3 regions of the Streptomyces sp. NPDC001157 genome follow, and region 1 is predicted to be linked to each of the others. Evidence: riboswitches for the same ligand, from Rfam matches in the RefSeq annotation. Region 1 holds a riboswitch; each other region holds the start of a gene.

Region 1 (10,049 bases):
GCTCACGGATCTCTCCCCGGGGGACACAGCCCCGGGGCGGGTACGGGCAGAGCTGGAACTTGCAGTCGGGCAGACAGGTGCTGCCGGGGGTGGGCGGCACCGAGGTACCGGCCTGCAGATCGGGCCGCAGCGGGTAGCGGTTCGTACGGATGCAGGGCGGGAGCGGCATGCCGTGCGGCTCCGCGCGGGCCAGGCGCTCCTCGACCTCGTCGGGGTGTCCATCGCGTTCGATGAGGTTCAGCATGACCAGAATGTCGGCGACGAGGTACTGGGCTCGCGCGTCGAGGGTGCTCCAGCCCACGGAGGGCGGGATCCAGAGGTTGTGCTTGCGATACCCGGCGGGGTTGCCGTTGCGGGAGCCGATGTTGTCCGCCACGCCCTTCTCGTCGACCCAGAGGAAACGCTCGGGCTGCCCGGTCTCCAGGGCCAGGGCCACCAGGTCGGCCGCCTCGGCGACGAACGGATGGACCAGCGGCCGGGCCGGCACGCCGTTCGCGCCGGGAGCACGGTTCACCGTGCCGGCCGTCGACAGCCAACGCTGCACGGTCTGCACCGCGGTCGCTTCGCCGATCGCCCGCGACGGCTCGCGTGCCCCGACGGGGCCCCCGTCCCGCTCACGGACGCCGACGCTGTCCGGGAGCTCCCAAAGGCCCAGCGCTTGAACCAGGCTGAGCTGCGCGTACCAGCACCGGGACTGCTGCAGCACGGTCTCCGCCAGCCGGATCAGGTCGGCGCGGTTGCCCGAGTGAGCGTCAGGGTGGCGTTTGCGCCGGTTGGCGGCGTACTTGAAACCCTGGGCCAACGCGGCCTCCAGGGCGAGCGGGAGGTCCGGGGTGCCACCGGTGTATTTCGGGTCGAGGTGGCGCAGCCACTTGACGATGCGTTCCTGGGTCTCGTCGCGGTGGTCCTCGTCGACGGAGCCGAGGAGCATGGGGAGCATCCAGGCCCGCATCACGAACTCCCGGAACAGAGCAACCCTTTTGTCGCGGTACTTTCTGTTGAGGATCCTTCGTCTGCTTTGCAACTCTTTGATGCGTTCGGCCGACACAGCCCGTGAGGGCCCGCGGGCGGCTCTCGCCTGCCCCATCTCCACGGCCCACATCGCCAACCGCTGCCCCTTCCCGGCTTTCAGGGCACTGACCTTGGCGTCGTACTCCTTCACGGGGTCGCTGTTGAACCCACTCCGCTCGCGGAGCATGCCGAACGCGGCATTGCCGCCGGTGCCGATCTCCTGGGCGACGGCCAGGCGTAGCGGGTAGGAAGGCTCCGCGATGCCCACCTCGAAGAGCTTCTCGTACAGCGGCACGGTGTCCGTTCTGTCGGAGACGGCCCGCAGTGCCGCGCCGAGCCGCCTGACCAGCCTGAGCTTCGCGTCCTCGAGGCTGCGTCGGTCCCCCTTGACGCGGGGCCAGCCTTCGCGCACCTTGGCGACGATGTCCTCCAGCAGTCTCGGGTTCTCCTCCACACTCTCGATCTCTATGGCCGCGGCATAGAGATCCAGGGCCTTCGGATCCTCCGTGCGGAGGTTCGCGGCCACGAAGAGCCGGTGGGCCAGAGTGCGCCCCCGCACAGGTGACTGCCGCACCAACTCCCCGAGCCCCTTCTTCACTTCGGCCTGAATGCTGCCGCCCGTGGCCGTCAGCTCTGCCGCCCGCCGACGGGACAGCAGCACCAGAGCGATGAGCAGTTCCCGGCTGGGCCCGCGCGGCTGCAGTGCCTGCTCGACCAGCTCTCCACCGCCTCGCTCCCCAAGGTGGTGCAGTACGCGGAAGCCGAAGTAGGCCTGAAGGATGCTGTGCGGGAAACGGACCTTCTTCTCGGAGCCCTCCACCAGCCTGAGCCTGTGCGCGTTGCCCACGATCCGGGCGAGCACGGCGTGGCACTGGTCCGCGTTCCCTTCACGCAGACGCCTGCCCTCCTCGGCGCCCAGCCTGTCGCAGAGCGTGTTCCATATCCGCCGTCGGTGCCACTCGGACAAGGCGTTCTGGCGCTTGCCGTACCGGTCGAAGCGGCGGCTCCTCGTCCACATGTGCTCCGCCCAGGTTCTCGCGTGCCGCGCCGTACCGGGATGCACGTCCTGGTCGAGCAATTCGTCGAAGCCGACCTCCAGTTCGTCCTGGAGCAGTCCGATGCACGCCAGGGCGGAGACCACTTCGACGGTGTCCCGGCGCTCCTTCGATGTCAGCGCCACCTCCTCGCGCAGTCGGCCCTCGCACAGGGCCTGATCCCACTTCTCCAGGAGCCACAGCCGGAGCGTGCTGCGATCCCGGCTGCGAGTGTCCAGCCGCTGGGGATCGTCGCGCGGACGGTCACGCTCCAGGGCGCCCAGGCAGTGCAGTTCGCGCGCAATCTGCAGGTAGATGGGAGATTCGGTCACCTCCGCCGTCTCCACGATCCAGTCCACCCGGCGCTCGTCCGTGCCCGGTACCTGCCCTTCGAGGAACCGGAGGGCCTCCTCCTCGCTCAGCGGTTCCAGCTCGACGATCGCGGCGGGGGTGCTCTCCAGCGGACTGTGCGGCCGGGAGGCGATGACCAGGGGCAGCTTCTCGTCATAGGCGCGCTGGATGGCCTGGCGGATGATGTTGTCGCGGTGCTGCTGGAGATCGCCGTCGAGGAGCGCCTCTTCCAACCCGTCGGCTATCACCACCGGCTTGTCGTCGGCCAGCAGTTGCTGCCAGACCCGCTCGGTCTTGCCGCGCGCCAGAATGCCCTGGGGCGCCTCGTCTGCGAAGCGCTGCTTGGCCATGCGCTCGAAGTTGAGGTCACTCCCGCCGTCCGCGTCCCTCAGCCTGATCGGCACAGGCACGGCGTTCAGCCGGGCGAGCAGTTCGGTGAGCCGTACGAGGACGGCGGTCTTGCCCGCGCCGACGCCTCCGACGAGGAGATAGGGCCTGCGTGTGTCGCGCTCCCGCAGCCGTTCGGCGATGACCTGGACAACCTCCTCGCGGCCGACGATCTCGGCGGCGTCCTGCCCGGCGGTGGGCATCAGTCCCCGGGGATCCCCACGCGCCTTCGCCAGGTAACGCCGCTTGGTCCAGCTGTACCACCAGAACAGGAAGAGCGCGGCGGCGAGCGAAGCGGTGAGCACGGGACCCACGAACATCTGGACGGCGTCGAACCCCTTGCTCTGGCGCAGGTGCTCGAACCCGGTCGACGTATGCGCGAACCAGATGTACACACCCTCCCCGCACCAGGCGAGGACCGCGAGCAGGGCGGTCAGCCAGACGATCCTGGTCACGTTGGCGTAGGAGAACCATCTGCGCCATTTCCTGGGGCGGGCGGTGCCCCCGCGGGTCTCCGGACGCAACGCCCTTCGTGGCCACGTCCTGCTGGGCGGGTGACGGGTGACCGACATCGTGCGTTCTCCCTCCGAGAGCGGTTCTCGGGATTGGAGGCCCACGCCGACGCCTGCACCTCCTTCCATTGGAAGCACTCCCCCAACACCCCGCAACCCGGGTCATGACACCCCTGTGGAAAACCGGAGGCCCGTTGTCCTACCCGTCCGGCAGACTCGGTGCCATGGACATCGTGATCCGGCAGGCGGAGCCCGGCGAGTACGAGACCCTCGGCGAGATCACCGCCCAGGCCTACCTCGGCGACGGCCTGCTCGACTTCGCCGGCAGCGACTGGTACCTCGGCGAGCTGAAGGACGTCGCCAAGCGGGCGGCCCACGCGCAGGTCCTGGTCGCCGTGGAGCGCGACCGCGTCCTCGGGGGCGTGACCTTCGTGCCGTCCGGCGGTCCCCTGTCCGAGATAGCCGGGCCCTCGGAGAGCGAGATACGGATGCTCGCCGTCGCCCCGGCCGCCCGCGGCCGTGGCATCGGCGAGGCCCTCGTACGCGCCTGCATCGACCGGTCCAGGGCCACGGCCGGCCGCACCGGCCTCGTCCTGTCGACCCAGGGCTCGATGCGTGCCGCCCACAGGATCTACGAGCGCCTCGGCTTCGTCCGCGTCCCCGAGCGCGACTGGCATCCGATTCCGGGGAACGAGGACATCCTGCTGCTCACCTATGAGTTGACGCTCTGACACGCTCCGAAGTCACCGGCGACACAACATATGGGGGTGCTCCCCCAGCCCGGCACAAGATGTATGCTCATGCTCGCTGTCGCCGCAGGGGAATCCGGTGTGAGTCCGGAACTGTCCCGCAACGGTGTACCCATGCGTGTTCGCACACATATGGGCGTCAGTCCGAGGACCTGCCGACAGTGCGCCCGGCCCATCCGGCCCGGGTGCCTTGACGTCCGGGCCTCGTGGAGTGGGCCGGTGGACGCGACGCCGTGCGCGCTCGTGACTGCCCCCTGCCCTCCGCAAGGCCCCCGTGCCGAGCGAGGGAGAGCCTCACGTGACCATCGCGCCAGCAGACCCGGTTTCAGCCAGCACCGCCGTGGCCGACGACGGCCTGGGAGCCGCGCTGCTGCGGACCCTGACCGAGCTGACCGCCGACCTCCCCGACGCCGACCCCGGCCGGGTCGCCGCCGCCGCGCTGCGCGGCCGGTCCGCCCGGGCGGACGAGACGGAGCTGCGTGAACTGGCCACCGAGGCGGCCGCCGGCCTCATCTCGGAGGACCCCGCGTACAGCAGGCTGGCCGCCCGGCTGCTCACGATCAGCATCGCCGCTGAGGCCGCCTCGCAGGGCGTCACGTCCTTCACGGAGTCGGTCGCCGTCGGCCACCGCGAGGGGCTGATCGCCGACCGTACGGCGGAGTTCGTGCGTGTCCACGCGGCCCGCCTCGACGCGCTCGTCGACCCCCAGGGCGACGACCGTTTCGGCTACTTCGGCCTGCGCACGCTCCACAGCCGCTATCTGCTCCGGCACCCGATCACCCGCAGCGTGATCGAGACCCCGCAGCACTTCATGCTGCGGGTCGCGAGCGGCCTCGCCGAGGACGACACCAGCCGGGCGCTGGACGAAGTCGCCGCGCTCTACGGCCTGATGAGCCGCCTCGACTACCTCCCGTCCTCCCCCACCCTCTTCAACTCCGGCACCCGGCACCCCCAGATGTCGTCCTGCTACCTCCTCGACTCCCCGCTGGACGAGCTGGACTCCATCTACGACCGCTACCACCAGGTGGCCCGCCTCTCGAAGCACGCCGGCGGCATCGGACTGTCGTACTCCCGCATCCGCGGCCGCGGTTCGCTGATCCGCGGCACCAACGGCCACTCCAACGGCATCGTGCCGTTCCTCAAGACCCTCGACGCCTCGGTCGCCGCCGTGAACCAGGGCGGCAGGCGCAAGGGCGCGGCGGCCGTCTACCTGGAGACCTGGCACTCCGACATCGAGGAGTTCCTGGAGCTGCGCGACAACACCGGCGAGGACGCCCGCCGTACGCACAACCTGAACCTCGCGCACTGGGTCCCGGACGAGTTCATGCGCCGGGTCAACGCCGACGAGCAGTGGAGCCTCTTCTCCCCCGCCGACGTACCCGAGTTGGTGGACCTGTGGGGCGAGGAGTTCGACGCCGCCTACCGGAAGGCCGAGGCGGAGGGGCTGGCCCGCAAGACCATCCCCGCCCGCGATCTCTACGGCCGCATGATGCGCACCCTCGCCCAGACCGGCAACGGCTGGATGACGTTCAAGGACGCCGCCAACCGCACCGCCAACCAGACGGCCGAGCCGGGCCATGTCGTCCACTCCTCCAACCTCTGCACGGAGATCCTGGAGGTCACGGACGACGGCGAGACGGCGGTCTGCAACCTGGGGTCGGTCAACCTCGGGGCGTTCGTGGCCGGTCAGGACATCGACTGGGAACGGCTGGACGAGACGGTCCGCACGGCGGTGACCTTCCTGGACCGCGTGGTCGACATCAACTTCTACCCGACCGAGCAGGCGGGCCGGTCGAACGCCCGCTGGCGCCCCGTTGGCCTGGGCGCGATGGGCCTCCAGGACGTCTTCTTCAAGCTCCGCCTGCCCTTCGACTCACCGGAGGCGAAGGCCCTGTCCACCCGTATCGCCGAGCGCATCATGCTCGCCGCGTACGAGGCCTCGGCCGACCTCGCCGAGCGGAGCGGCCCGCTGCCGGCCTGGGAGAAGACCCGTACGGCCCGCGGCGTCCTGCACCCCGACCACTACGACACCGAACTCACCTGGCCGGAGCGCTGGGCAGCCCTCCGGGAGCGCATCGCGACCGTCGGCATGCGCAACTCGCTCCTCCTCGCGATCGCCCCCACCGCCACCATCGCGTCGATCGCGGGCGTGTACGAGTGCATCGAGCCGCAGGTCTCCAACCTCTTCAAGCGCGAGACGCTGTCCGGTGAATTCCTGCAGGTCAACTCGTACTTGGTGAAGGACCTCAAGGAGCTGGGCGTCTGGGACGCCCGCACCCGCGAGGCGCTGCGCGAGGCGAACGGCTCGGTGCAGGACTTCGCCTGGATCCCGGCCGATGTACGCGCCCTGTACCGCACGGCGTGGGAGATCCCGCAGCGCGGCCTGATCGACATGGCCGCGGCCCGCACCCCGTATCTGGACCAGTCCCAGTCCCTGAACCTGTTCCTGGAGACGCCGACCATCGGCAAGCTCTCCTCGATGTACGCGTACGCCTGGAAGCAGGGCCTGAAGACGACGTACTACCTGCGCTCCCGCCCGGCGACGCGGATCGCCCGAGCCGCGCAGGCCCAGCCTGAAAAGACGATCCCCGTGCAGCAAGCAGCCGACCCCGAAGCGGTCGCCTGCTCCCTGGAAAACCCCGAGTCCTGCGAGGCCTGCCAGTAATGACCGCCCACCCGTCGCCCGACCACCACCCCTCAACGACGGCGCTGCGCGCCGGCACCTCCCGATCCCAGAACCTGCTCGACCCGGGCTTCGAACTGACCCTGCGCCCCATGCGCTACCCGGACTTCTACGAGCGCTACCGGGACGCCATCAAGAACACCTGGACCGTGGAGGAGGTCGACCTCCACTCGGACGTGGCCGACCTCGCCAAGCTCACGCCCGCCGAGCAGCACCTGATCGGCCGCCTGGTCGCGTTCTTCGCGACGGGTGACTCGATCGTGGCGAACAACCTGGTGCTGACCCTGTACAAGCACATCAACTCCCCCGAGGCACGGCTCTACCTGAGCCGCCAGCTGTTCGAGGAGGCAGTCCACGTCCAGTTCTATCTGACCCTCCTGGACACCTACCTCCCCGACCCGGAGGACCGCGCCGCGGCCTTCGCGGCCGTCGAGAACATCCCCTCGATCCGCGAGAAGGCCCAGTTCTGCTTCAAGTGGATGGACTCGGTCGATTCGCTCGACCGCCTGGAGTCCAAGGCCGACCGCCGCCGCTTCCTGCTCAACCTGATCTGCTTCGCCGCCTGCATCGAGGGCCTGTTCTTCTACGGTGCCTTCGCGTACGTCTACTGGTTCCGCAGCCGGGGTCTGCTGCACGGCCTGGCGACCGGCACCAACTGGGTCTTCCGCGACGAGACGATGCACATGTCCTTCGCGTTCGACGTGGTCGACACGGTCCGCAAGGAGGAGCCGGAGCTCTTCGACGACCAGCTGCAGCAGCAGGTCACGGACATGCTGCGGGAAGCCGTGGAGGCCGAGCTGCAGTTCGGCCGCGACCTGTGCGGGGACGGTCTGCCCGGCATGAACACCGAGTCGATGCGCCAGTACCTGGAGTGCGTCGCCGACCAGCGCCTCACCCGCCTCGGCTTCGCCCCGGTGTACGGCTCCGAGAACCCCTTCTCCTTCATGGAGTTGCAGGGTGTCCAGGAACTGACCAACTTCTTCGAGCGGCGGCCTTCGGCGTACCAGGTGGCGGTCGAGGGGACGGTCGACCTGGACGAGGACTTCTGACGGCCCCGGCTGTGATATGCCGGGAGGGTGATCAGCCGCCTCCCCTTGGATGACCAACTCGACTCCCTGCGTGCGGTGTTGTCCCGCAACAGCGTTCTGACCGAGGTGCTGGAGCGGACCGCGACGATGGCGCTGCCCGGCTGGTATCTCACCGCCGGGTGCCTCTTCCAGACCGTCTGGAACGTCGTCACCGACCGTCCGCCCACCGCCGGCATCAAGGACTACGACGTCTTCTACTTCGACGCCGGCGACCTGTCCTGGGAGGCCGAGGATGCCGTGATCAAGGCCGGCCGGGAGATCTTCGCGGATCTCCCGGCCGAGGTCGAGATCCGCAACGAGGCGCGCGTGCACCTGTGGTACGAGGACAGGTTCGGGGTGCCGTGCCCGCCGTACGAGTCGAGCGAGGCGGCGATCGACAGCTTCGCCGCCACGACCTGCTGCCTGGGTGTACGGCTGGAGCCTGACGGCCGGTGGCGGGTCTACGCACCGCACGGCCTCTCCGACGTCTTCAACCTCGTCCTGCGGCCCAACCCCGTACTCGCACCACGTTCCGTATACGAAGCCAAGTCGGCGCGCTGGCTGACGCAGTGGCCGGAGCTGACCGTGCTGGACTGGCCTGGCTGAAACTTGTCCATGGCGCGTCCATCGGACGGCCATGGACCTCCCACGGGGCGGCAAAGTTCTTCCGGCCCATCTGTTCCGGGCTTCTCGCCGCCCGCTACTTTCTGGCCGTCCTGTCATGCCACGCACAACCGCACCACAACGGCATCACCGGACGCTCAATGTGTCATGCCCATGACGGCATCGCGCACCGCCGCCGCTACGCGCGTCACAGGCCTGCCACCAGCGTCGAGAACCCCACTCCAACGACGGAGGCAGTACCCCCATGCGTCAGACACGCAGCGGAAAGCCCAGACGGAGCATGCGAAGACTCCTCGCCGTAGCCGTCCCCGCCCTCGCACTCGGCCTCGCCGGACTCGTCGCGGCACCCGCGCACGCCCAGCCCGTGGCGTCCGCGGCCTCGCACACCACCCGGGTCACCCAGAACGCCAAGGCCCTCACCTCCCCCGAGCGCCAGACGTTCCACTCGACCGGCAAGGCCGGCCAGAAGGTGCCGACCCAGCACCTGTGCGCCACCGCCGCCCCGGGCCACGCGTCCTGCTTCGCCCAGCGCCGCACCGACATCAAGCAGCGGCTGGCCTCCGCGGTCGCCGCCGCCGCACCCTCCGGCCTCAGCCCGGCCAACCTGCACAGCGCCTACAACCTGCCGTCGACGGGCGGCTCGGGCCTGACCGTTGCCGTGGTGGACGCCTACAACGACCCCAACGCCGAGTCGGACCTCGCCACTTACCGCTCGACGTACGGCCTGTCCTCCTGCACCAAGGCCAACGGCTGCTTCAAGCAGGTCAGCCAGACCGGTTCCACGACCTCGCTGCCCACCAACGACACCGGCTGGGCGGGTGAGGAGGCGCTGGACCTCGACATGGTCAGCGCCGTCTGCCCGAACTGCAACATCATCCTCGTCGAGGCGAACTCCGCGAACGACACCGACCTCGGCATCGCCGAGAACGAGGCCGTGTCGCTCGGCGCGAAGTTCGTCTCCAACAGCTGGGGCGGCTCCGAGTCCTCCTCCCAGACCAGCGAGGACACCTCGTACTTCAAGCACCCGGGTGTCGCGATCACCGTCTCCGCCGGTGACTCCGCCTACGGCGCCGAGTACCCCGCGACCTCGCAGTACGTGACGGCGGTCGGCGGTACGGCGCTGTCCACGTCCTCCAACTCCCGCGGCTGGACCGAGTCGGTGTGGCACACCAGCTCCACCGAGGGCACCGGCTCCGGCTGCTCCGCGTACGACCCGAAGCCGAGCTGGCAGACGGACACCGGCTGCAGCAAGCGCATGGAGGCCGACGTCTCAGCGGTCGCCGACCCGGCCACCGGCGTGGCGGTCTACGACACCTACGGCGGCTCCGGCTGGGCGGTCTACGGCGGCACCAGCGCCTCGGCGCCGATCATCGCCGGCGTGTACGCGCTGGCCGGCACCCCCGGCTCCAGCGACTACCCGGCGAAGTACCCGTACTCTCACACCAGCAACCTGTACGACGTCACCAGCGGCAACAACGGCTCCTGCTCGACGTCCTACTTCTGCACCGCCAGGACCGGCTACGACGGCCCGACCGGCTGGGGCACCCCGAACGGCACCACCGCCTTCACCTCGGGCAGCACCTCCGGCAACACGGTGACCGTCACCAACCCGGGCAGCCAGTCGACGACGA
Region 2 (10,049 bases), on a different contig from region 1:
GTGGGCCGGCCGTCCCGTTCCACGGGGGTGTACGAGGAGATGGTGCGGGCCCGGACGCGGAAGTCGAGGCCGAGGTCGCGCACGATCTTCTTCGGCAGCAGGCTGACCAGATAGGAGTAGCGCGACAGCCGTGCGTCCACGCCGGCGAAGGGGCGGGTGGAGACCGCGGCGCCCCCGGTGTGGTCCAGCCGCTCCAGGACCAGTACGGACCGTCCGGCCCGGGCCAGGTAGGCGGCGGCGACCAGGCCATTGTGGCCTCCGCCGACGATCACGGCGTCGTATGTCCGGTGTCCCTCGTGTGCAGCCATGGTTCTTGGTAACACGCGATGATCGTCAGCGGCCAGGGGGTTACGGCGACGGGGTCAGCGCCCGCCCGACGCACGCTGCTGCCGCAACACCGCCACCCGGCGGTACACCTCAACCGCCTCGGCGCCCCGGCCGAGCTGTTCCAGGCAATGGGCCTCGTCGTTGCGACTGGCGAGGGTGTCGGCGTGGTCGGGGCCCAGGACGCGTTCCCGGGCGGCGGCCACGCGGCGGTACTCGGTGAGGGCGTCGGACCAGCGGCCCAGCCAGCCGAGGCCGACGGCGACCTCGCGGCGGCTGACCAGGGTGTCGGGGTGGTCGGGGCCGAGGACGCGCTCGCGGATGGCGCAGACGTCGCGGGACTCGGCGAGGGCCTCCTCCCAGCGGCCCAGGCGGCCGAGGTTGACGCCGAGGCCGTGGCGGGCACGGAGGGTCTCGGGGTGGGTGGGGCCCTGGACGCGGGTGCGATCGTCGATGAGGTCGCGGTAGAGGGTGAGGGCCTCGGCGCTGCGGCCCAGGCGGCCGAGGCTGATGCCTACCTCGTAGCGGGCGGCGAGGGTGTCGGGGTGATCGGGGCCGAGGGCCTGGGCGCGGGCCTCGGCGACCTCGCGGTAGGTCTGCAGGGCCTCCGGCCAGCGGCCCAACTGGCCTAGGGCGTAAGCGACTTCGTAGCGGGTGACGAGGGTGTCGGGGTGATCGGGGCCCAGCACGCGGGCGCGTGCTGCGGCCACGTCGCAGGCCATGCGGTAGGAGTCCTCCAGACGGCCGAGTCTGCTGAGGTTGAAGGCGAGGTTGTGGCGGCAGCGCAAGGTGTCGGGGTGGTCGGGGCCCATGCCGCGCTCCCGGGCCGCGAGCACGGAGGTGTACACCTGGTGGGCGTCGAAGTGGCGGCCCAACTGGCCCAGTACATACGCCATTTCCTGGCGGGCGGCGAGGGTGTCGGGGTGGTCGGCGCCAAGGGCGCGGGTTCTCGCGGCGGCCACGAACTTGTACTCCTGCAGGGCGTCGGCGGCGCGGCCGGTGCGGCTGAGGGTGAAGGCGACCTCGTAGCGGCTGGCGAGGGTGTCGGGGTGCTCGGGGCCGAGCAGGTGGGCGCGTTCGGCGGCGACCGCGCGGTGCACCTCGCCGGCCTCCGCCCAGCGGCCGAGGCGTCCCAGACTGAGGCCGGCGTTGTGCCGTCCGGCGAGGGCGGTGAGGGTCTGCGGGGAGGGGGCGGGGAGCCGGTCGGGGACGGGGTCGTCGCTCCGGCCGTTCGCGGGCCGCGGAATCCATTCGCCCGTGAGGCCCGCCGAGGCGTCCGGAGGCGTGGAGCTGAGACCGGCGCCGGTGGCCTTGTGGCCGGTGGTCATGCCGCGGGTCCACGAGGGCAGCCGGGCCTCGCGGGAAGGCACCTGCTCGGGCGGCCGGAGCACCGGCTGCGGGGTCACGACGGTCGGTACGTATGTCGGTGTGGCCCGGCCCAGGCCGATACGCCGACCCAACTCGCGGGCATCGTGCGGGCGTTGCTCGGGGAGCTTGGCCAGCAGGTCCAGGATGATCTTCTCGAGGTACTCGGGGAGTTCGGCCCGGCGGCTGCGCGGCGGCCGGGGCGGGGTGTCACGGTGGCCGACGAGGATCGCCCAGGCGTCGTCGAGGTCGAACGGCGGCACGCCGGTGGCGATCTCGTACAGCACGCAGCCCAGCGAGTAGAGGTCGCTGCGCTGGTCGACCTCGGAGCCGCCGATCTGTTCCGGGGACATGTAGTGCGGGGTGCCCATGGCGATGCCGGTACCGGTCAGCCGCGAGGTGAAGCCGATGTCGTGCCCGAGACGGGCGATGCCGAAGTCGCAGATCTTCACCGTGCCGTCGGTGAGCCGCATGATGTTGGCGGGTTTCAGGTCCCGGTGCACGATGCCCTGTTGGTGGGTGTAGGCGAGGGCGGAGGCGACCTGGTCGGCGATCTCGACGACGTCGCCGACCGGCAGCGGGTGATGCTTGTTGTCCTCCAGGAGCTGGGAGAGGTTGCGGCCCTCCAGGAGTTCCATCACCAGGTAGAGGATGCCGTCGGACTCGCCGAAGTCGTGCACGACGGTGATCCCGCGGTGCTGGAGGGCAGCGGCCACGCGCGCCTCGCGGCGAAAGCGTTCCCTGAGGACCCGGGTGAAGGACTGGTCGTGGTGCGGGCCGAGGGGCTTGAGGCACTTCACGGCGACATGACGGCCGAGCGACTCGTCGCGCGATCGCCACACCTCGCCCATGCCGCCCCGCCCGATCAGATCGAGCAGCCGGTACCGGCCCTGGATCAGCCTGCTGTCCCCCATCTGCTGCGATCGCCCCCGTAACTATTCGTCCCGCCCACCCCTGACTCGTCCAGTATGGCGAGCTATCGTCCGAGTTTGTACGGTGCCGGGCGGGAGCCGGGGCCGAGCCGTGACATGGCGCGCAGGATGTGTTTGGGCGGGAGTTGCCAGCGCAGACGTGCGGGAATGCAGCGAAGCAGGTTGCCCGTGGCACGCAGTTGCAGGGTGACGGTGTCGGGTTTCGGGGCGGGTCTGCCGTACAGCTCGTGGGCGTACGGCGGCAGGGCGGCGTACGCCAGTCGGGCCACGCGCCGCCACAGCGCCTCGCGCGCGGGGACGAGGAGGGGGTGCGTCGGCGGGCGAAGCAGGAAGTCGTCCACTGCGCGTGCCTCGGGTCCGACGGCGAGTTCGGGCCGCACCTTCTCGAAGTAGGCGGCCATCTCCTCCTGATCGGCCGGTACGGCGTCGGGGTCGAGGCCCACCAGGCGGGCGCTCACGCGCTGTTCGCCGATGTAGTGGTCGGCCTGCGCGTCGGTGAGTACGAAGCCGGAGCGACGCGCGACCTGGAGGTAGGAGTCGATCTCGGCGCAGTGCACCCACAGCAGCAGCTCGGGTTCGTCGACGCCGTACCGCTCCCCCGTGTCCGGGTCGGTCGCCGACAGCATGCTGTGGATCTTCCGGACGCGGGCGCCGGCCCGCTCGGCGGCTTCGGTGGTGCCGTAGCTGATGGTGCCGACGAAATTGGCGGTGCGCATGAGGCGGCCCCAGGCATCGCGCCGGAAGTCGGAGTTCTGCATGACTCCGCGCACGGCCCGCGGGTGCAGCGCCTGGAGGTAGAGCGCACGGACCCCGGCGACCCACATCATCGGGTCGCCGTGCATCTGCCAGGTCACCGAGGACGGTCCGAACAGCCCGGGGTCACCTGCTTGGATGTCCGTCACCTCTGCAGGCTAACGCCGCACCCTCGGCATCCCCAGACCGATCCACGAGATGATCTCCCGCTGGATCTCGTTGTTGCCGCCACCGAAGGTGAAGATGACCGCCGAGCGGTAGCCGCGCTCCAGTTCGCCGTGGAGCACCGCGCCCGCGGAGCCCTCCTTCAGCGCGCCCACCGCGCCGACGATCTCCATCAGCCAGGCGTAGGCGTCCCGGCGCGCCTCGGAGCCGTAGACCTTGACCGCGGAGGCGTCCTGCGGGGTGAGCGTGCCGTTCTGGACGGCGTGCACCATCCGCCAGTTGAGGAGCTTCATCGCGTCGAGTCTGGTGTGGGTCTGGGCGAGGCGGCGGCGCACCCAGGGCAGGTCGATCACGCGGCGGCCGTCGGCGAGCTTGGTCTCCGTGGCCCAGCGCTGCACGTCCTGGAGGGCGCGGATGGCCATGGTGCCGTGCGCGGCGAGGGTGACGCGCTCGTGGTTGAGCTGGTTGGTGATGAGCCGCCAGCCCTGGTTCTCGGCGCCGACGCGGCGGTTGACGGGGACGCGGATGTTCTCGTAGTAGCTGGCCGTGGTGTCATGCGAGGCGAGGGTGTTGATGACGGTGCAGGAGTAGCCGGGGTCGGTGGTGGGGACGAGGAGCATGGTGATGCCCTTGTGGGGCGGGGCGTCGGGGTCGGTTCGGGTGGCCAGCCACACCCAGTCCGCGGTGTCTCCGTTGGTCGTCCAGATCTTCTGCCCGTTGACGACGTACTCGTCGCCGTCCCGTACCGCACGGGTCTTCAGGGACGCCAGATCCGTGCCCGCGTCGGGCTCGCTGTAGCCGATCGCGAAGTCGATCTCGCCGGCGAGGATCTTCGGCAGGAAGTACGCCTTCTGCTCGTCCGTGCCGAACTGCATGATCGTCGGGCCGACCGTGTTCAGCGCCATCAGCGGCAGCGGTACGCCGGCCTGGGCGGCCTCGTCGAAGAAGATGAACTGCTCCATCGCGGTCAGCCCGCGCCCGCCGTACTCCTTCGGCCAGCCCACGCCGAGCCAGCCGTCCGTACCCAAGCGCCGGACGGTGTCGCGGTAGAAGCGTTTCTGGGCGGCCGGGTCGCCGTGCCGGGCGTAGGCGTTGTCCGGCACCAACTCGGCGAAGTACGAGCGCAGTTCGGTGCGCAGCCGCTGCTGCTCGGGCGTGTATTCGAGGTGCACGGCGCCTCCAGGCTTCCCAGGCCGGTCCTGACGGCGCACACCGTAGAACGTGTTCCAGAAATTGGGAATGGCGCGGCATACGGAAAGGGCCCCCGATTGTCCGGGGGCCCTTTGCCGGGTGAGCTGTCCGAACCGGTCAGTGGGCGACGGGAGTCGGCCGTGCGGCGCCGGGTGCCCGGACCTGTTTCGGGACGAGCACCCGTTCCGCCAGCACCCCGAAGACCAGCCCGAAGGAGGTCCACAGGGTCAGCTGGATCGCCAGGGCCGCCAGGCGGAACTGCCAGAGCAGGGTGGCGGAGAAGGTCTTGGGGACCTCGTTGACGGCCGGCAGGAACGCGTACGCGAGCCCGACGGTGAGGAGGAAGAACGCGCCCGCGGCGAGCGTCGCGTTCCAGTTGCCCAGGCGTGGCGCGAGGCGCTTGCCCAGCATGACGGTGGCGACGGCCAGCAGCACGCTGAGCACCATCATCAGGAAGTACAGCGTGGTGCGCTTGCCGATGGTGCCGGGGTCGCCGACGGACGGCGGGTTGGCCGGGTACTTCAGGAACGGCACGACGTACACGGCGATCAGACCCGCGGCCGCGAGGAGCAGCGCACTCGCGCGCGGCCCGAAGCGGCCGATGCGGCCGAGCGCGAAGCAGTACGCGAGGGCGGCGATGCCGCCGAACGCGACGCCGTAGACCAGGACACCGGTGGACAGGCCCGCGGTGGACTGCATCGTGCGGCTGACGACTTCCATGCCGTGCTCGTGCGAGTGCGCCTCCTCGTAGGCGATGGCCGCATCCACGCGCGGTTCACCGAGGAAGTAGGCGACGACCAGGGCGAGCAGGCCCGCGGCGAGTCCCGCGAGCATGCCACGCACCAGGAGGTTGCGGACGGTTGCCGAGTTCATGGGCGGCTGTGCTTTCTCGCCGCCCTCAGTGGCAGGGGAAGCCGAGCAGGTGGCGGGCGTCGTGCACCCACTCGTGCACGTCGGATCCGTTCATCACGGAAGTGGCGCCCTGCTCGGCGCCGACGAAGTAGAGCAGGACCAGCATCAGGATGCCGAAGAAGACCGCCCAGGGGACGATCGCGCCGATCGGCAGCTTTGCCGGTACGGCGGTGGGGGTGGTGGTCGGCTGAGCGACAGACTGCGCCATGGCAGGCCCTCCTGGGGAACTCGCGTCCCGTCTCGGTGGTGCACGCGACGACGGGGCGGGTCTGACTCACCCGGTGCGCACCCAGGGTGCGCACCGGACTTACAGTGGCGCGACCGTGCCGGACTTCCACCGGCTTCCGCTGTGCCGTCGTCAATATCCACGAGACGGTACCGCGAAGCAGAGGTGGGGCCAAGGGCGCACGGGACGGCGGCGAGCGCCCCTGGTGAGCCGTTTCAGCCGTCGGATCAAGGGATTTGAGGGAATGTCGAGGGCGGGGACGGACATATGACGAGCCGAGTGATCTTGATCTCACCTGCGATCACCGCGGCCCTCCGGGAGGCCCGCTTCGACGACGGCTGCCCGCTCGACGCCTCCGGGTTGCGGCAGGCACGGGCGGCCGCCGGCGCACTCCCGGCGGCGGAACGGGTCTGGGTCTCCCCCACCGTGCGCTGCCGCGAGACGGCCGAGGCTCTCGGTCTCGACGCCGTGGAGGCCCCGGAGTTGGCAGCGCTGGATGCGGGCCGCTGGCGCGGTGCGACGCTCGCGGAGGTGAGTGAGAGCGAGCCGGAGGCGCTGGCCCGCTGGCTGTCGGACCCCGGGGCCGCGCCGCACGGCGGGGAGTCGGTGGCGGCGCTGTGCGGCCGGGTGGCGGGCTGGCTGGAGACGGTCGCGCAGACGCCTGGCCGGACCGTCGCCGTGGTCGAGCCCGAGGCCGTACGGGCCGCGGTGGTCCGGGCGCTCGGGGCGCCGGAGTCGGCATTCTGGCGTACGGATGTCCCGCCGCTGACCTCCGTCGAGCTCAGCGGCAGGTCGGGGCGGTGGAACGTGCGGCTCGGGCAGCCGCTCCGCGCGCCGCTGTGAGCCTCAGTTCAGCGTGGCGAGGAAGTCCGTGCACGCCTGTGCGCAGTCCCGGCCCGCCTTCGCGCCGTCCTCGGCGCCCGGCAGCCGGTCGAAGGCATGTGCGCACTCAAGGCACACCGTGCGGCACCACTCCACCTGGATGCGGATGGCGGCCTCGTCCAGGCGGTTCTGCTCGGACAGCACACGGCACGTCGCGTCGCACACCTCCGCGCACATGATGCCCTTGCGTCGTACGAGTTCCTGCTCCTGCGTGCCGTCCGGATCCACGAGGCTGGCGCGCAGCGCACACGCGCGTGCGCACTCGGTGCACGCCTGCGCGCAGGCGAAGCGGTCCTCCAGGAACCGGAAGAGCTCCTGCTGGGTCGTCGAAGTCACACCTGGCGGGTTGCCGTCGTCGATGGCCTCAAACACCGCCGCCCGCAGTCTGGCCGACAGGGGACGCAGCGAGCAGGTTCGCGCCGGGTCCCATGGGTACCCGCGAGCCCATGAGCACCTCTTGGATGGACATCGCCGCAGGCCGCGGCGCACTCGGGATCGGCCTGGTCGTCGTGGGGGTGGCGGTCGTGGCCCTGCTGATCGGTGCCTTCTTGCTGGGCGCCCGCATCCGTCGCCGCGAACCCGCTCCGCCTCGGCCGGAGGATCAGCCGCAACTGCCGGACGACGGCCCGGTCCGCGAGGTACGGGAGAACCGTGAGCCCGCCGAGATACCCCGCAGCGAGCACCGGCTGACCCCGCACGAGCTGCCCGGACACGGCAACTCGCCAAGCAGGACCAGTGCGTCGCAGCAGCGAAAGCGCTGGAGCGGGGGCAGCAGCGGGGCGTTCGGCAGTGGCGGGCCGGGAAGCCGCTGACGCCGAACACCTCCGCGGGCGACGCCGGGAGGACGCGAGAGTCAAGACCGACCCGCCCCCGCACTGCCGCTGCCCGACTACGCCCACCTGCCGACCGGCGGGCTTGAGAGCCGCGCATGGTTCCTGACCGCCAAGGAGGTCCAGGGCGCCTCTCTTATACCAGCACTCGTACGGCGACCCGCTCCCGATCACCGCGCTGCTGTTGGTCGGCCTGGAGCATGTGCAGACGAGCGCGAGCCGACGTCGGGGCGCCCCGAGCTCGCTGCGTCCCGAGCAGCACGGCCGCCACACCGGCTCCCCGGTGTCACCCGCGACCTCCGCGCAACCCCTTCGGCCGACCACCGCACGGCACCCCCCAACCAGAGGGGCAGGCCGAGGGACGATCAGCGGTAGCTGTCTCCGACCTGGGCGCGGGGCACCCGTGCAACGTGCTGCGCACGAGAGGAGCGACCGGGAGCCGACCCGCGGCGGAAGGTGCCCACGACGTGCTCGACACGCGGCTTCCCGTGTACGACGGCGGCACCTTCCGCCGCGGGTGCTGTGCGCCTCACCTCGGAAGGTGGCGGCCCTCGCTCACCGCTGCGACCCGGCGGCCTCTACCGACGGGCTGCGGGGCTCGGACGGTGCGTTCAGCCTCTGCACGCTCGTTCGCGTCGACGCCGTCGCGCGGGCCGACCGGGCTCCGGGCCATTTCCCGCAAACCTTCACCCAGTTTCGCTCATGATGGCTGCGACGCGCCTGGACGAGGCGCTCGACCGGCCGGCGGCTCGCCGAACGCGGGGATGCTCGGCCCCTGCGGAAGCAGCTGAACCACGACGAAGGACACCACTGCGGCCAGCACCACCAGCGCCACCGTGTCCACGTTGCCCAGCAGGAGCACGACCAGGACCACGCTGCTCACGGGCACCCGCAGGGCCGCGGTCACCGACGCCGCCATCCCGACCGCCATCGCCGGCACCAGCCCCAGACCGGGCAGCGGCGCCAGCAGGACACCGGCCGCCCCGCCCAGGAACAGGGCGGGGAAGACGGGGCCACCGCGCAGGCTGCCCAGACAGAAGGTGTACGCGAGGGCCTTGAACACCAGCACCGCGACGAGGGCACCCACCGACCAGGCGTGCGGGTGCTGCGCCAGGCCGGCCAGGGCGTCCTCCCCCGACATGGCGGCATCGGCCGGCGAATGGCCGGTGGCGACCGCGTAGAGGGTGATGGAGCCCGCCGCCCCCAGCGCGCACAGAATGGTGTTCCGTACCGTCCGGGTCGTCACGAAGCCGGCCACGAACCTGCCGCCCACGAAGACCCAGTGGATGAGGAGGGCGAGGGCCGGCGCGATCAGCAGGACCCACAGGACGTCTGCCCAGTCGAGCGGCGGCGGCTTCGGCAGCCCGATGTCCAGGCTCCCGGTCTCCAGGCCGGTCCAGTGCACGAACCCGGTGAAAATCAGGTCCCCGACTCCGCTGGCCAGCAGGGCCGGCAGCATCACCGCGAACAGCTGCGGCCCGCCCATCCCGGCCACCTCCATCAGGAGCACGGCTCCCACCACCGGGTTCCCGAAGAGCGCCGAGATGGCAGCCGCGGCCCCCGCCGCGCCGAGCAACGCCGTGCTCGCCTCGGTCCGGGGCGCCCGGACCAGGCTCGCGAAGAGCAGCGCAAGACCGCCGCCCAGGGCGATCAGCGGCGCCTCGGGACCCAGTACGACCCCGAGCGGCAGACCGACCAGAGCGGCGACGAGGACACCGGGCAGCGCTTCCTTGGTGACCCCGCCGGCATGCAGACCGCCCGCCGGGATGTGCCCGCCCCGCCCGGGAAGCCGGGCGACCACCAGACCTACGGTCAACCCGGCCACCGCCATCAGGGGCAGCGCCCACCACCAGGGAGCCTGCTTCCAGCCCAGGTGCTTGGGCCAGTCTGTCCAGATCAGCTGCTCCAACTGGTGGAGCGCGACGAGGAACCAGAAGGCGAGCAGCGCCACCGGAACGCCGATCAGCCCGCAGAACACCAGCGCCTTGCGGTATTCGGGGCGGCGCAACATCTTCTGCAGCTGGTCGGCCTCAGGGGGCTGATTCGCCTGCGCGGACACGGCCGCTCCCGATCTCGTCCCGGTAATGGGGTCCTCCCGAGGTCAGGACACGACAGGTGATTCAACCCATAACGGGCCAATTTTATCCAGCCGGTTGTCCATTGCCCGTCGCCACGCTACTGGGGACCAGAAACGGCTCGAGGCGGCCGAGGTCGAGTTGTGATGGCGACGCGTCGGGGCCATCTGCCCGTCAGGCCCCGTGCAGTCGCAGGCGCCGTCTACGGCCCATGGCCGCGTAGTCACCTGGCCTGCGTCGACTGAAGACACTCCAGGGGTGGCGGACTCGGTGAACGTCCGCCCGCTGGGGGCTACGTCGAGCGGGGCTGAGTCGTCGGGATCCGGTGGGTGAAGAACATCGCGAGGAGCGAGGTGAGGGCGAGGATCGCGAGTGCGGCGCGCAGGCCGTCCAG
Region 3 (10,049 bases), on a different contig from region 1:
CGCGGACGAAGTTGCGGTCGGCGGGCTCGTCCAGCTCGGCGATCTTGCGGACGGCGTCGTCGATCAGCCCGACCACGTGCGGGAACGCGTCACGGAAGAAGCCGGAGATGCGGACGGTGACGTCGATGCGCGGCCGTCCGAGCTCGTCGAGCGGGATCACCTCGAAGCCGGTCACGCGGCGCGAGGCGTCGTCCCAGACCGGCCGGCAGCCCAGCAGCGCCAGGATCTCGGCGATGTCGTCGCCCTGCGTGCGCATCGCGGAGGTGCCCCAGACCGTCAGGCCGACGGACTTCGGGTACTCGCCGGTGTCCTGCAGATACCGCTGCACGAGGGAGTCTGCGAGGGACTGTCCGACCTCCCAACTCAGCCTGGAGGGAATGGCCTTGGGGTCGACAGAGTAGAAGTTCCGGCCGGTCGGCAGGACGTTGACCAGTCCACGGGTCGGGGAGCCGGACGGACCGGCCGGGACGTAACCGCCGTCGAGCGCCTTGAGGATGTGGCCGATCTCGTCCGTCGTACGCGCCAGTCGCGGCACCACCTCGGTGCAGGCGAACTCCAACACCGCGACGGCGTCCGGGAGTTCGGCGCCCAGAACCCCGCGTACGAGAGCCGGGGCGAGGGTGACGTCCCAGTCCCGTGCCTCCATGCCCTCCGCGATCCGCCGGCACAGCTGCTCCAGCAGGTCGATGGCGTCGGCGGCCGTACGGGAGGGGCCCTCGACGAGATCGGTCAGCTCGACGGGCACCTTCACCGGAGCACCGGGCTCGGCGAGCAACTCCTTCTCGACCAGCCCGAAATGAGCGGCCAGCGAAGCCCTGAGCCCCGGCAGAGCGTTCGCCTGCCCGCCCCACACCTGCGAGGCGCGCAGCACGGCGAGCACCAGGTTCACCCGCGGCTCGCCCACCGGCCCGCCGCCCAGGATGTGCAGTCCGTCCCGGATCTGCACGTCCTTGATCTCGCACAGATAGCCGTCGATGTGCATGACGAACTCGTCGAACTCGTCCTCGTCCGGCTGCTCGTCCACATGCAGGTCGTGGTGCAGCTCGGCCGCCTTGACCAGCGTCCAGATCTGCGCCCGCACCGCCGGCGCCTTCGTCGGGTCCAGGTCGGAGACCAGCGCGTACTCGTCGAGCAGCTGCTCCAGCTTGGCCAGATCGCCGTAGGTGTCGGCACGGGCCATCGGCGGTACGAGGTGGTCGACGACCGTGGCGTGCCCGCGCCGCTTGGCCTGGGTGCCCTCACCGGGGTCGTTGACGATGAACGGGTAGATCAACGGCAGTTCACCGAGCACGGCGTCGGGCGCGCATCCGCTGCCGAGCCCGAGCCCCTTGCCGGGCAGCCACTCCATCGTGCCGTGCTTGCCCATGTGGACGATCGCGTCGGCGCCGAACGTGTTGTCGAGCCACCGGTAGGCCGCCATGTAGTGGTGCGAGGGCGGCATGTCGGGGTCGTGGTAGATCGCGATCGGGTTCTCGCCGAAGCCGCGCGGCGGCTGGATCATCACGACGACGTTCCCGAACTGGAGGGAGGCGAGAACGATGTCCTCCCCGTCGACGTACAGATTGCCCGGCGGCTCGCCCCACGCCTCCAGCATCCCGTCCCGGAGCTCCGGGTCGAGCTTGTCGAACCAGGCCCGGTAGTCGGCGAGCGGCACGCGCGCGGGCGCGGCGGCCAGCTGCTCCTCCGTCAGCCACTCCACGTCGTGACCACCGGCCGCGATGAGCCGGTGGATCAACTCGTCGCCGCCGGAAGGGTATTCGGTGAGCGAATACCCGGCGGCCTTCAACGCGTCCAGCACCTGTACGGCCGACGCGGGCGTGTCCAGACCGACCGCGTTGCCGACCCGTGAGTGCTTCGTCGGGTACGCGGTGAAGACGAGCGCCAGCTTCTTGTCCGCGTTCGCCTTGTGCTTCAACAGCGCATGCCGTACGGCGATCCCGGCGACGCGCGCGGCCCGCTCCGGGTCGGCGACGTACACGGGCACGTCGTCGGGGCCCTGCTCCTTGAAGGAGAACGGGACGGTGATCAGCCGCCCGTCGAACTCGGGGATCGCGACCTGCATCGCCGCGTCCATGGGGGACAGGGCGGCGTCCGACTCGTCCCAGGCCGCGCGGGACGAGGTCAGGCAAAGGCCTTGCAGGACGGGGACGTCGAGGTCGGCGAGCGCGCCGATGTCCCAGGCCTCCTCATCACCGCCCGCCGACGCCTGCGAGGCGTGCGTGCCGCCGGCGGCGAGGACGGTGGCGACCAGGGCGTCGGTCCGGCCGAGGATCTCGTACAGCCCGGCGTCCGCACCGCGCAGCGAACCGCAGTACACGGGAAGGGCGTTGGCGCCCTTCGCCTCGATCGCGTCGCACAGGGTGTCCACGAACGCGGTGTTGCCGCTCAGCTCATGGGCCCGGTAGAAGAGCACGCCGACGGTCGGCCGCCCCTCGATGAACTCCCGCTCGCCGTGGACGCCGTACTCCGGCATCTTCTGCGGCTCGACGAACCCCTCGCCGGTCAGCAGCACGGTGTCGGACAGGAACCGGGCGAGCTCGGTGAGGTTGGCGGGGCCGCCCTCGACGAGGTACCTGAGCGCCTCCGCCACGACACCGGCGGGCACGGACGACTCGGCCATCAGCTCGGCGTCGGGGACGGCCTCCCCGCCGAGCAGCACGGTCGGGATCCCGGACGCCCGGAGCGCGGCGAGCCCGTCCTCCCAGGCCCGCTTCCCGCCCAGCAGCCGTACGACGGCGATGTCGGCGCCGTCGAGGAGGCCGGGCAGCTCCTCGGTCACATCCACCCGGGTCGGATTGCCGATCCGGTAGTCGGCACCGGAGGCGGCCCGAGCGGCCAACAGATCCGTGTCGGCGGTCGACAACAACAACACTGTGCTCATGCGGGCGCTCCCGGTGGAATGAAAGGCAGTCCTTGCGGCGCGCCGGACTCGATGAGCCGCCAGAGCGCGTCCGTGTCCGCGTGGTGTTCGATCAGGTCGCCGAGCCGGTCGAGCTGCTCCTCGCGCAGCGCGGCGAAAGAGGTGTCGGGCGCCGGCACGAAACGACGGCCCGCGGCGGCCGCCACCTCGCGCAGAAACGCCCGCCGGAACCCGTCCGACTCCAGCGAACCGTGCCAGTGCGTGCCCCAGGTCTGCCCGACCCGGATGCCGTCCAGGAAGGCTTCCCCTCCGTGGATGTCGGCGACCCCGTGATGGATCTCGTACCCCTCGACATGCTCGCCCAGGGCTTCCCCCACGGGCCGGGTGAGGGTCTTCTCGCGGGCGAACCGCACCCGTACGGGCAGCACTCCGAGCGCTTCGACATGCCCGCGCCGGCTCTCGACCTCGTCCTCGATGTGCTCGCCGAGGACCTGGAAGCCACCGCAGATGCCGAGGACGGGCCGCTGTTCGGTGGCCCTGCGGACCAGAGCGTCCGCAAGTCCCCGCTCGCGCAGCCACTCCAGGGCCTTCACGGTCCCCCGGGTCCCCGGAACGACGACGAGGTCGGCGTCGGCGAGCTCCTCCGGCCGGTCCACGAACCGCACCACGACGCCCGGTTCGGCGGCCAGGGCGTCCACGTCGGTGAAGTTGGACATCAGCGGGATCGCGCACACGGCGACCCGCAGCACGTCCTCGCCGACGGGCGGCGCGACGTTCGACTCCCGTACCGTCCCCCGAAGGGAGACCCGCAGTCCGTCCTCCTCGTCGATGCCGAGGCCGTGCTGGAACGGCAGGACGCCGTAGGTGTGCCGTCCGGTGAGCCCGTGCAGCATGTCGAGCCCGGGCTCCAGAAGGCTGACGTCCCCGCGGAACTTGTTGACGAGGAACCCGGCGACGAGTTCCTGGTCCTCGGGCGAGAGCAGGGCGACGGTCCCGAAGAAGGAGGCGAAGACCCCGCCGCGGTCGATGTCACCGACCACGAGCACGGGAAGCCGCGCGTTACGGGCGATCCCCATGTTCACGATGTCGGTTCGGCGCAGGTTGATCTCGGCGGGAGAACCCGCCCCCTCACAGATTACGGCGTCATACGTGCCCCGCAACTCGGCGAGACAGTCGAGGACGGTGCCGAGAAGCTTCTGCTGGCGCCCCCCGTGATACCCGCGTGCGCTCAGCTCACCCACCGGCTTGCCCATCAGCACGACCTGGCTGCTCTGCTCGCCACCGGGCTTGAGCAGCACGGGATTCATCAGCGCGGTCGGCTCGACCCGGCAGGCCTGCGCCTGCATGGCCTGAGCCCGCCCGATCTCGGCACCCTCGCGCGTCACAAACGAATTGAGGGACATGTTCTGCGCCTTGAAGGGCGCGACCTTGACCCCCTGCCGCACCAGCCAGCGACAGATCCCGGCGGTGACGACACTCTTACCGGCATCGGAGGTGGTACCGGCAACGAGAAGACCCCCGCCACTCATGACGCACCGCCCTGCTGTGGCCCTGGCTGTGGGCAGTCGTTCCGCAGGGCGGAACGGGTGGGCACGGCCCCCACCGCCGGTCGCCGTGCGACCCGGCCTCGCAACACCGCCCCAGCCGCACTGACCCCCAACGCCAGCCACCCCACCCGCCGCGACAACCGCACGGCACGCTCGATGTCGCCGACTTCCACCGCACGCCCCTCCCCGTTCAGCACAGGCCGATGCTCGACCCGCCCCCCGTAGGACAAGGTCCCCCCGAGCCGCACCCCCAGCGCCCCCGCGAACGACGCCTCCACGGGCCCGGCGTTGGGACTCGGATGCTTCGAGGCGTCGGAACGCCAGGCGCGTACGGCCCCCCGGCCGTCACCCCCGGCAGCGGCGGCCAGAACGGCGGTCACCCGCGCCCCCGGCCACCCGGCCACGTCGTCCAGCCGCGCCGAAGCCCACCCGTACCGCCGGTACTTGGCCGACTTGTGCCCCACCATGGCGTCGAGCGTGTTGACGGCCCGGAACCCGAGCAGCCCCGGCACCCCGCCCACGGCCCCCCACACCAGCGCCCCCACGACGGCATCGGACGTGTTCTCGGCGACGGACTCCACAACGGCCCGCGCGATCCCGTCGACGTCCAGGGCCTGCGGATCCCGCCCGCACAGATGCGGCAGCCTGGCCCGGGCGGCCTCGACGTCCCCGGCCTCCAGCGCACGCCCGATGCCACGGGCCTCGCGCGCGAGCGAAGTCCCCCCGACGACGGCCCAGGTGGCGGCCGCGGTCAGCGCGAGGGAGGCGGCACGGGACGGACGTACGGCTCGCTGCGCCACGAGGCCGAGCGCAATGGCGCCACCGGCGCACACGGCGGTGTGCAGCGCGCCCCACCCGCGATGGTCCCGCCACAGCACCCGCTCCACGGCCCCCGCGGCCCGTCCGAACACGGCGACCGGATGTCCGCGGCGCGGATCGCCGAGCAGATGGTCACCGAGGAGGCCGGCGGCGGCGCCGTACGCGAAGACGCGATCGGCACGCATCGGCTCAGCCGGCCGTGGGGTCGGGCAGGGACCTGGTCCTGTACCTCAAACGGCAGGCTGGCATGACGACATGTCCTCACTCAGGGTGTCCACGCCCTGGTTCGACTAGACCGGCGGTGAGAGTTCCTGGCTCCCGGGGCTTACTACCCCGGTGACAGTGGCGGGACCGCGCCGGACTTGCACCGGCTTCCTCTCGCGCCGCCGTATATGGCTTCGGCAGTCCACCACGCCCCCGAACGGCAGTCAACTTGCCGTTGACCTGCGGCGGGGGAGTGTGCTGAGGCCCACACCCGGTGCTCGGATCCGCGCATGAAAAACCCGCGGGGCGAGGAGGCACGAAAGGGTGCTTCCTAGCCCCGCGGGACGGTTGGGGAGGCGGTCCGGCCGCCTCAGGCCTTGGCGATCACCAGATGGATCCCGTACGCCACCGCCGCCGCGCACCCCGCGAAGGCCACGTACGCGCCGGCCACCGCGAGGGACGCCGAGTTGCCCTGCGCCACGGCCCGCTCGCGGCGCGACAGGCCCATGATGCCGAGGGTGAACAGGGCCACGAGGCCCACCGTGACCGCGAGGCTGACGCCGAAGACGGAGCCCAGGGCTGCCCAGTCGATCTTCATGCTGCTTCTCTTCCTTCGTACCGGGAGGCGGGCTCAGACGGCCGCGGCCGGCGGGGTCGCCGGGTCGGGGGCGGCGGTCACGGGGGCCGGGGCGGGGATCGTCGCCGTCAGGCCCTCGGTCACCGTGCCCGTGGGGGGCGGGGTCACGGCGGCGATCGCCGTGGTCACCACGCCCGCGGGTTCGTCGGTCTCGTTGACGTTCGACGCGTCGACGACCTCGCGCCGGGAGATCTTCCAGATGGCCGCACTGGCGACGACCAGGAAGACGGCGACGACGGCGGTGCCCCAGTCGCCGAGATCCGTGACGGACTCCGCGCCCGCACCGACCAGGGCCGCGGCCGGCAACGTCAGGCACCAGGCCACGAGCATGCGGGTCGCCGTCGACCAGCGGACCACGCCGCCCTTGCGGCCGAGACCCGCGCCCATCACCGAACCGGAGACCGAGTGGGTGGTGGAGAGCGAGAAGCCGAGGTGCGAGGAGGCCAGGATGACCGTGGCCGCGCTGGTCTGGGCGGCGAAGCCCTGCTGCGGCTGGAGCTCGGTCAGGCCCTTGCCCATGGTGCGGATGATGCGCCAGCCACCGAGCCAGGTGCCGAGCGCGATGGCGAGGCCCGCGGAGAGGATGACCCAGGTGGGCGGGTCGGAGTCGGGGGCGACGGCGCCGCCGGCGACCAGGGCGAGGGTGATGATGCCCATCGTCTTCTGTGCGTCGTTGGTGCCGTGGGCCAGCGAGACCAGGCCCGCGGAGGCGATCTGGCCGACGCGGTAGCCCTTCTCTGCGGCCTTGCCGTCGGCCTTCTTGCCGAGGGTGTACGACAGCCGGGTCGCGAGCAGCGCTGCCAGGCCCGCGACGATCGGGGCGGCGAGCGCCGGGATGAGCACCTTGGTGACGAGCACGTCGCCGTGCACCGCGCCCATGCCGGCCGAGGCGATGGTGGCGCCGATCAGGCCGCCCATCAGGGCGTGCGAGGAACTGGAGGGAAGGCCGACGAGCCAGGTCAGCAGGTTCCAGAGGATCGCGCCGACCAGCGCCGCGAAGATGACCTCGGGACGTATGCCGGTCTCGTCGACGAGACCCTTGGAGATCGTGTTGGCGACCTCCACGGAGAGGAAGGCACCCGCAAGGTTCAGCGCGGCGGACATGGCCACCGCGACCTTGGGCTTGAGCGCGCCGGTCGAGATGGTGGTGGCCATCGCGTTGGCGGTGTCGTGGAAACCGTTCGTGAAATCAAACGCGAGTGCGGTCACTACCACAATCGCGAGGATCAGCGAGAAGTTTTCCATTTACCCAGGCAATCGTTCGAAGTCAACGGTCGGTTGACCGTAGGCAACCTGGGTGAACGGAAGATGAACTGAGGGAGGCTGCGCGATGTCCGGATGAGGGGGTCGCCGCTCCGCCCGGTCCCGGCGGCCCCCTGGTCCCTCGGTGTCCCTTGGCTAGTAGCCCCGGGCGAACCTCCTCAGCTGGGTCTGCGACCCGTTGAAGAGATTCTGGTCACCCGGCAGACCGCCGCTGTTGTCGTACTGCCAGAAGGTCCAGAACGACCAGCCGGCCGGCAGCGAACCCGCGGCCCCGGACTCGTGACGGGCTATCCACAGCGCGTGGTTCGAGGCGAACGCGCTGCTCCCCCCGGTGCACGTGTTCCACCAGTGGGTGGTCGTGTAGATCACGGGGTGGCGGCCGGTGAGCCGCTTCACCTCGCTGCTGAACGACTTGATCCAGCCGACCATGCTCGCCTTGCTCATGCCGTAGCACCTGTGCTTGGCGCTGTAAGGGTTGTATTCGATGTCGAGCGCGGGCGGCAGCGTCCAGCCGTCCGAGGACCACCTGCCGCCGTGGTTCACGAAGTACGCGGCCTGCGCCCTGCCCGACGACTTGTCCGGCAGCGCGAAGTGGTACGCCCCGCGGATGATGCCGGCGCTGCGGGCGCCGTTGTACTGCTGGCTGAAGTACGGGTTGCGGTAGTTCGTGGACTCGGTCGCCTTGACGTATACGAACCTGGCGCCCTTGGCCTTCGCGCTCGACCAGTCGACGTTCTTCTGGTGCGAAGAGACGTCGTGCCCCTTCGGTAGGCCCGCCGCCGATGCCGGAAGGTCGGCGAGAGCTGCCCCTGCGACGGTGAGTGCCGCCACGGAGACCGCGATGACGCGGGCGCGACGGCGGAACGGTTTGCGATCACGAGCCATATTTCCCCCCGGAATGGCGACGTGCACGACAAAACAACGGGAGATTACTGGAAGGTCGTCGAATGCTCGGCGATCTCCGGCCAAGAACCGAGAGAGACGGATATGTCCCTATAGCGGGTCTTTCGAAGGCATGGCTTCCGCCCTAAAGTGCCCCCGCCCGGCGGCGGGTCGAGGGTGTGCCTGGCAGGATCGCGGCATGGCTGAGCAGCGGCGGGACCAGCGAGGCGAACGGGATGCGCGGGAAGGTGTGCAGGACGCGCCGGGGCGGTGGGGGAGGGACGTGAGTGCCGAGACGGCCCACGCCTGGGAAGCGCTCGTCGCGACCGCCCGCCGCACGGTCGCCGACGGACTCGTCGTCGGCACCTCCGGCAACGTCTCGGTGCGCGTCGGGGACACCGTGCTGGTCACGCCCTCGGGCGTGCCCTACGACCGGCTCACGCCCGAGGACGTGACCGGCGTCGACCTCGACGGCCGCCAGGTGCTCGGCACGCTCGTCCCGACGAGCGAACTCCCCATGCACCTTGCGATCCACCGCACCACCGACGCCCGCGCCGTCGTCCACACCCACGCCGTGCATGCGACGGCCGTCTCGACGCTCGTCCCCGAGCTCCCGGCGATCCACTACATGGCCTGCGCCCTCGGCGGCCCCGTCCGAGTTGCCCCCTATGCGACATACGGCAGTGAGGAGTTGGCCGAGAACATGCTCCACGCCCTCGCCGACCGCACCGCCTGCCTGCTGCAGAACCACGGCACGATGGCGTACGGCACCACCCTCGACCAGGCCTACGACCGCACGGCCCAGCTGGAATGGATGTGCCGCCTGTGGCTGACGGCCTCGTCGGTGCCGGGCCTGTCACCGACACTCCTCTCCCCGCAGCAGCTGGCGGAGGCGGCGGACAAGCTGCGCGGGTACGGGCAACGACAGTGAGGCCCGCACGCCCGCAGTCGGCGTGCCGGCAGGGGCGAGCAGGCTCGCACAACCGCGGTCGCTGCGGTCGCCGCGGGCGGCGCGGCTGTCGGTCGCCCGCATCACCCTGATGCTGCGGTCCCCGCAGCGGGTGGCGGAGGCGGGGAGGGGGTGCGTGCGCACGGCCAACCGTAGTGAGGTCCGTACAGCCGTGGTGGGCGTGAACGCGGCACGGCTGCCGGCGACCTCGCCTCACCCCGCCCCGTCCTCCCGCTGGCCGCAGGCGAGGTCGGCCAGGACACTGGACGGGTGCGCACAGTCAAAGCGACGGCTGCAGCCGTCACCGTAGCCCTGGCGGCCGGCGCGGCAAGCGTGGCCGCCGGCCGGTTCGCGAGCGACGCGGCGCTCAAGGCGCCGCCGGGCCGGCCGCTGCCCACCGAACCCCGGCTCACCGTGCACGCCACGGCCGCCGGCCAGATCGCGCTCACCCGCGACCTGGCGGCCATGCGCCCCGGCATCTACGGGCTCACCGGGGACGGCACCCACGCCGTCGTCGGCCCCGTCCTCGCCACGGCGACGCACACCGCCGACACCGTCGTCCGCCGCCTGGAACGGGTCACCCACGGCACCCTGGAGCCCGGCGCCCAGGTGTGGCTGACCCCCAACGTGCACATCGGCGACCCGGGCACCGCCCTCGGACTGCCCCACACCGACGTCGAGATCCCCGGTGAACTCGGCTCCCTGCCCGCCTGGTTCGTGCCCGGCGTGCGGGACACCTGGGTGATCGCCGTGCACGGGCTGGGAGCCACCCGCGAACTCCCCATGAACATCATGGAGTTCCTGCACCGCCAGCGCTTCCCGGTGCTCGCCCTCGCCTACCGCGGCGACCCCGGCGCACCCCGCTCCCCGGACGGCCTGGGCCACCTC

The links. A riboswitch is a leader RNA that binds a small molecule or an ion and turns the genes downstream of it on or off. The one in region 1 is predicted to bind cobalamin.
Region 2: another riboswitch for cobalamin. It lies ahead of ACWDAG_RS04660 (CbtB domain-containing protein); the one in region 1 lies ahead of ACWDAG_RS40940 (ribonucleoside-diphosphate reductase subunit alpha).
Region 3: another riboswitch for cobalamin. It lies ahead of ACWDAG_RS08585 (cobalamin biosynthesis protein); the one in region 1 lies ahead of ACWDAG_RS40940 (ribonucleoside-diphosphate reductase subunit alpha).

The regions. Positions count from the first base shown of each region.
Region 1 covers NZ_JBSFJW010000041.1:41,052-51,100, forward strand. Annotated here, with positions in the region: gene ACWDAG_RS40930 (ATP-binding protein) at 1-3,238, opposite strand, end outside; gene ACWDAG_RS40935 (GNAT family N-acetyltransferase) at 3,520-4,026, shown strand; cobalamin riboswitch at 4,090-4,218, shown strand; gene ACWDAG_RS40940 (ribonucleoside-diphosphate reductase subunit alpha) at 4,343-6,709, shown strand; gene ACWDAG_RS40945 (ribonucleotide-diphosphate reductase subunit beta) at 6,709-7,776, shown strand; gene ACWDAG_RS40950 (nucleotidyltransferase family protein) at 7,804-8,400, shown strand; gene ACWDAG_RS40955 (putative Ig domain-containing protein) at 8,663-10,049, shown strand, end outside.
Region 2 covers NZ_JBSFJW010000002.1:206,134-216,182, forward strand. Annotated here, with positions in the region: gene ACWDAG_RS04635 (phytoene desaturase family protein) at 1-308, opposite strand, end outside; gene ACWDAG_RS04640 (tetratricopeptide repeat protein) at 363-2,603, opposite strand; gene ACWDAG_RS04645 (oxygenase MpaB family protein) at 2,666-3,463, opposite strand; gene ACWDAG_RS04650 (acyl-CoA dehydrogenase family protein) at 3,533-4,711, opposite strand; gene ACWDAG_RS04655 (CbtA family protein) at 4,848-5,603, opposite strand; gene ACWDAG_RS04660 (CbtB domain-containing protein) at 5,629-5,850, opposite strand; cobalamin riboswitch at 5,888-6,040, opposite strand; gene ACWDAG_RS04665 (histidine phosphatase family protein) at 6,136-6,711, shown strand; gene ACWDAG_RS04670 (ferredoxin) at 6,715-7,086, opposite strand; gene ACWDAG_RS04675 (DUF6479 family protein) at 7,197-7,562, shown strand; gene ACWDAG_RS04680 (chloride channel protein) at 8,281-9,591, opposite strand; gene ACWDAG_RS04685 (MFS transporter) at 9,948-10,049, opposite strand, start outside.
Region 3 covers NZ_JBSFJW010000004.1:55,969-66,017, reverse strand. Annotated here, with positions in the region: gene cobN (cobaltochelatase subunit CobN) at 1-2,881, opposite strand, end outside; gene ACWDAG_RS08590 (cobyric acid synthase) at 2,878-4,389, opposite strand; gene ACWDAG_RS08585 (cobalamin biosynthesis protein) at 4,386-5,411, opposite strand; cobalamin riboswitch at 5,512-5,653, opposite strand; gene ACWDAG_RS08580 (hypothetical protein) at 5,801-6,028, opposite strand; gene ACWDAG_RS08575 (anion permease) at 6,062-7,312, opposite strand; gene ACWDAG_RS08570 (lysozyme) at 7,466-8,215, opposite strand; gene ACWDAG_RS08565 (class II aldolase/adducin family protein) at 8,412-9,143, shown strand; gene ACWDAG_RS08560 (alpha/beta hydrolase family protein) at 9,432-10,049, shown strand, end outside.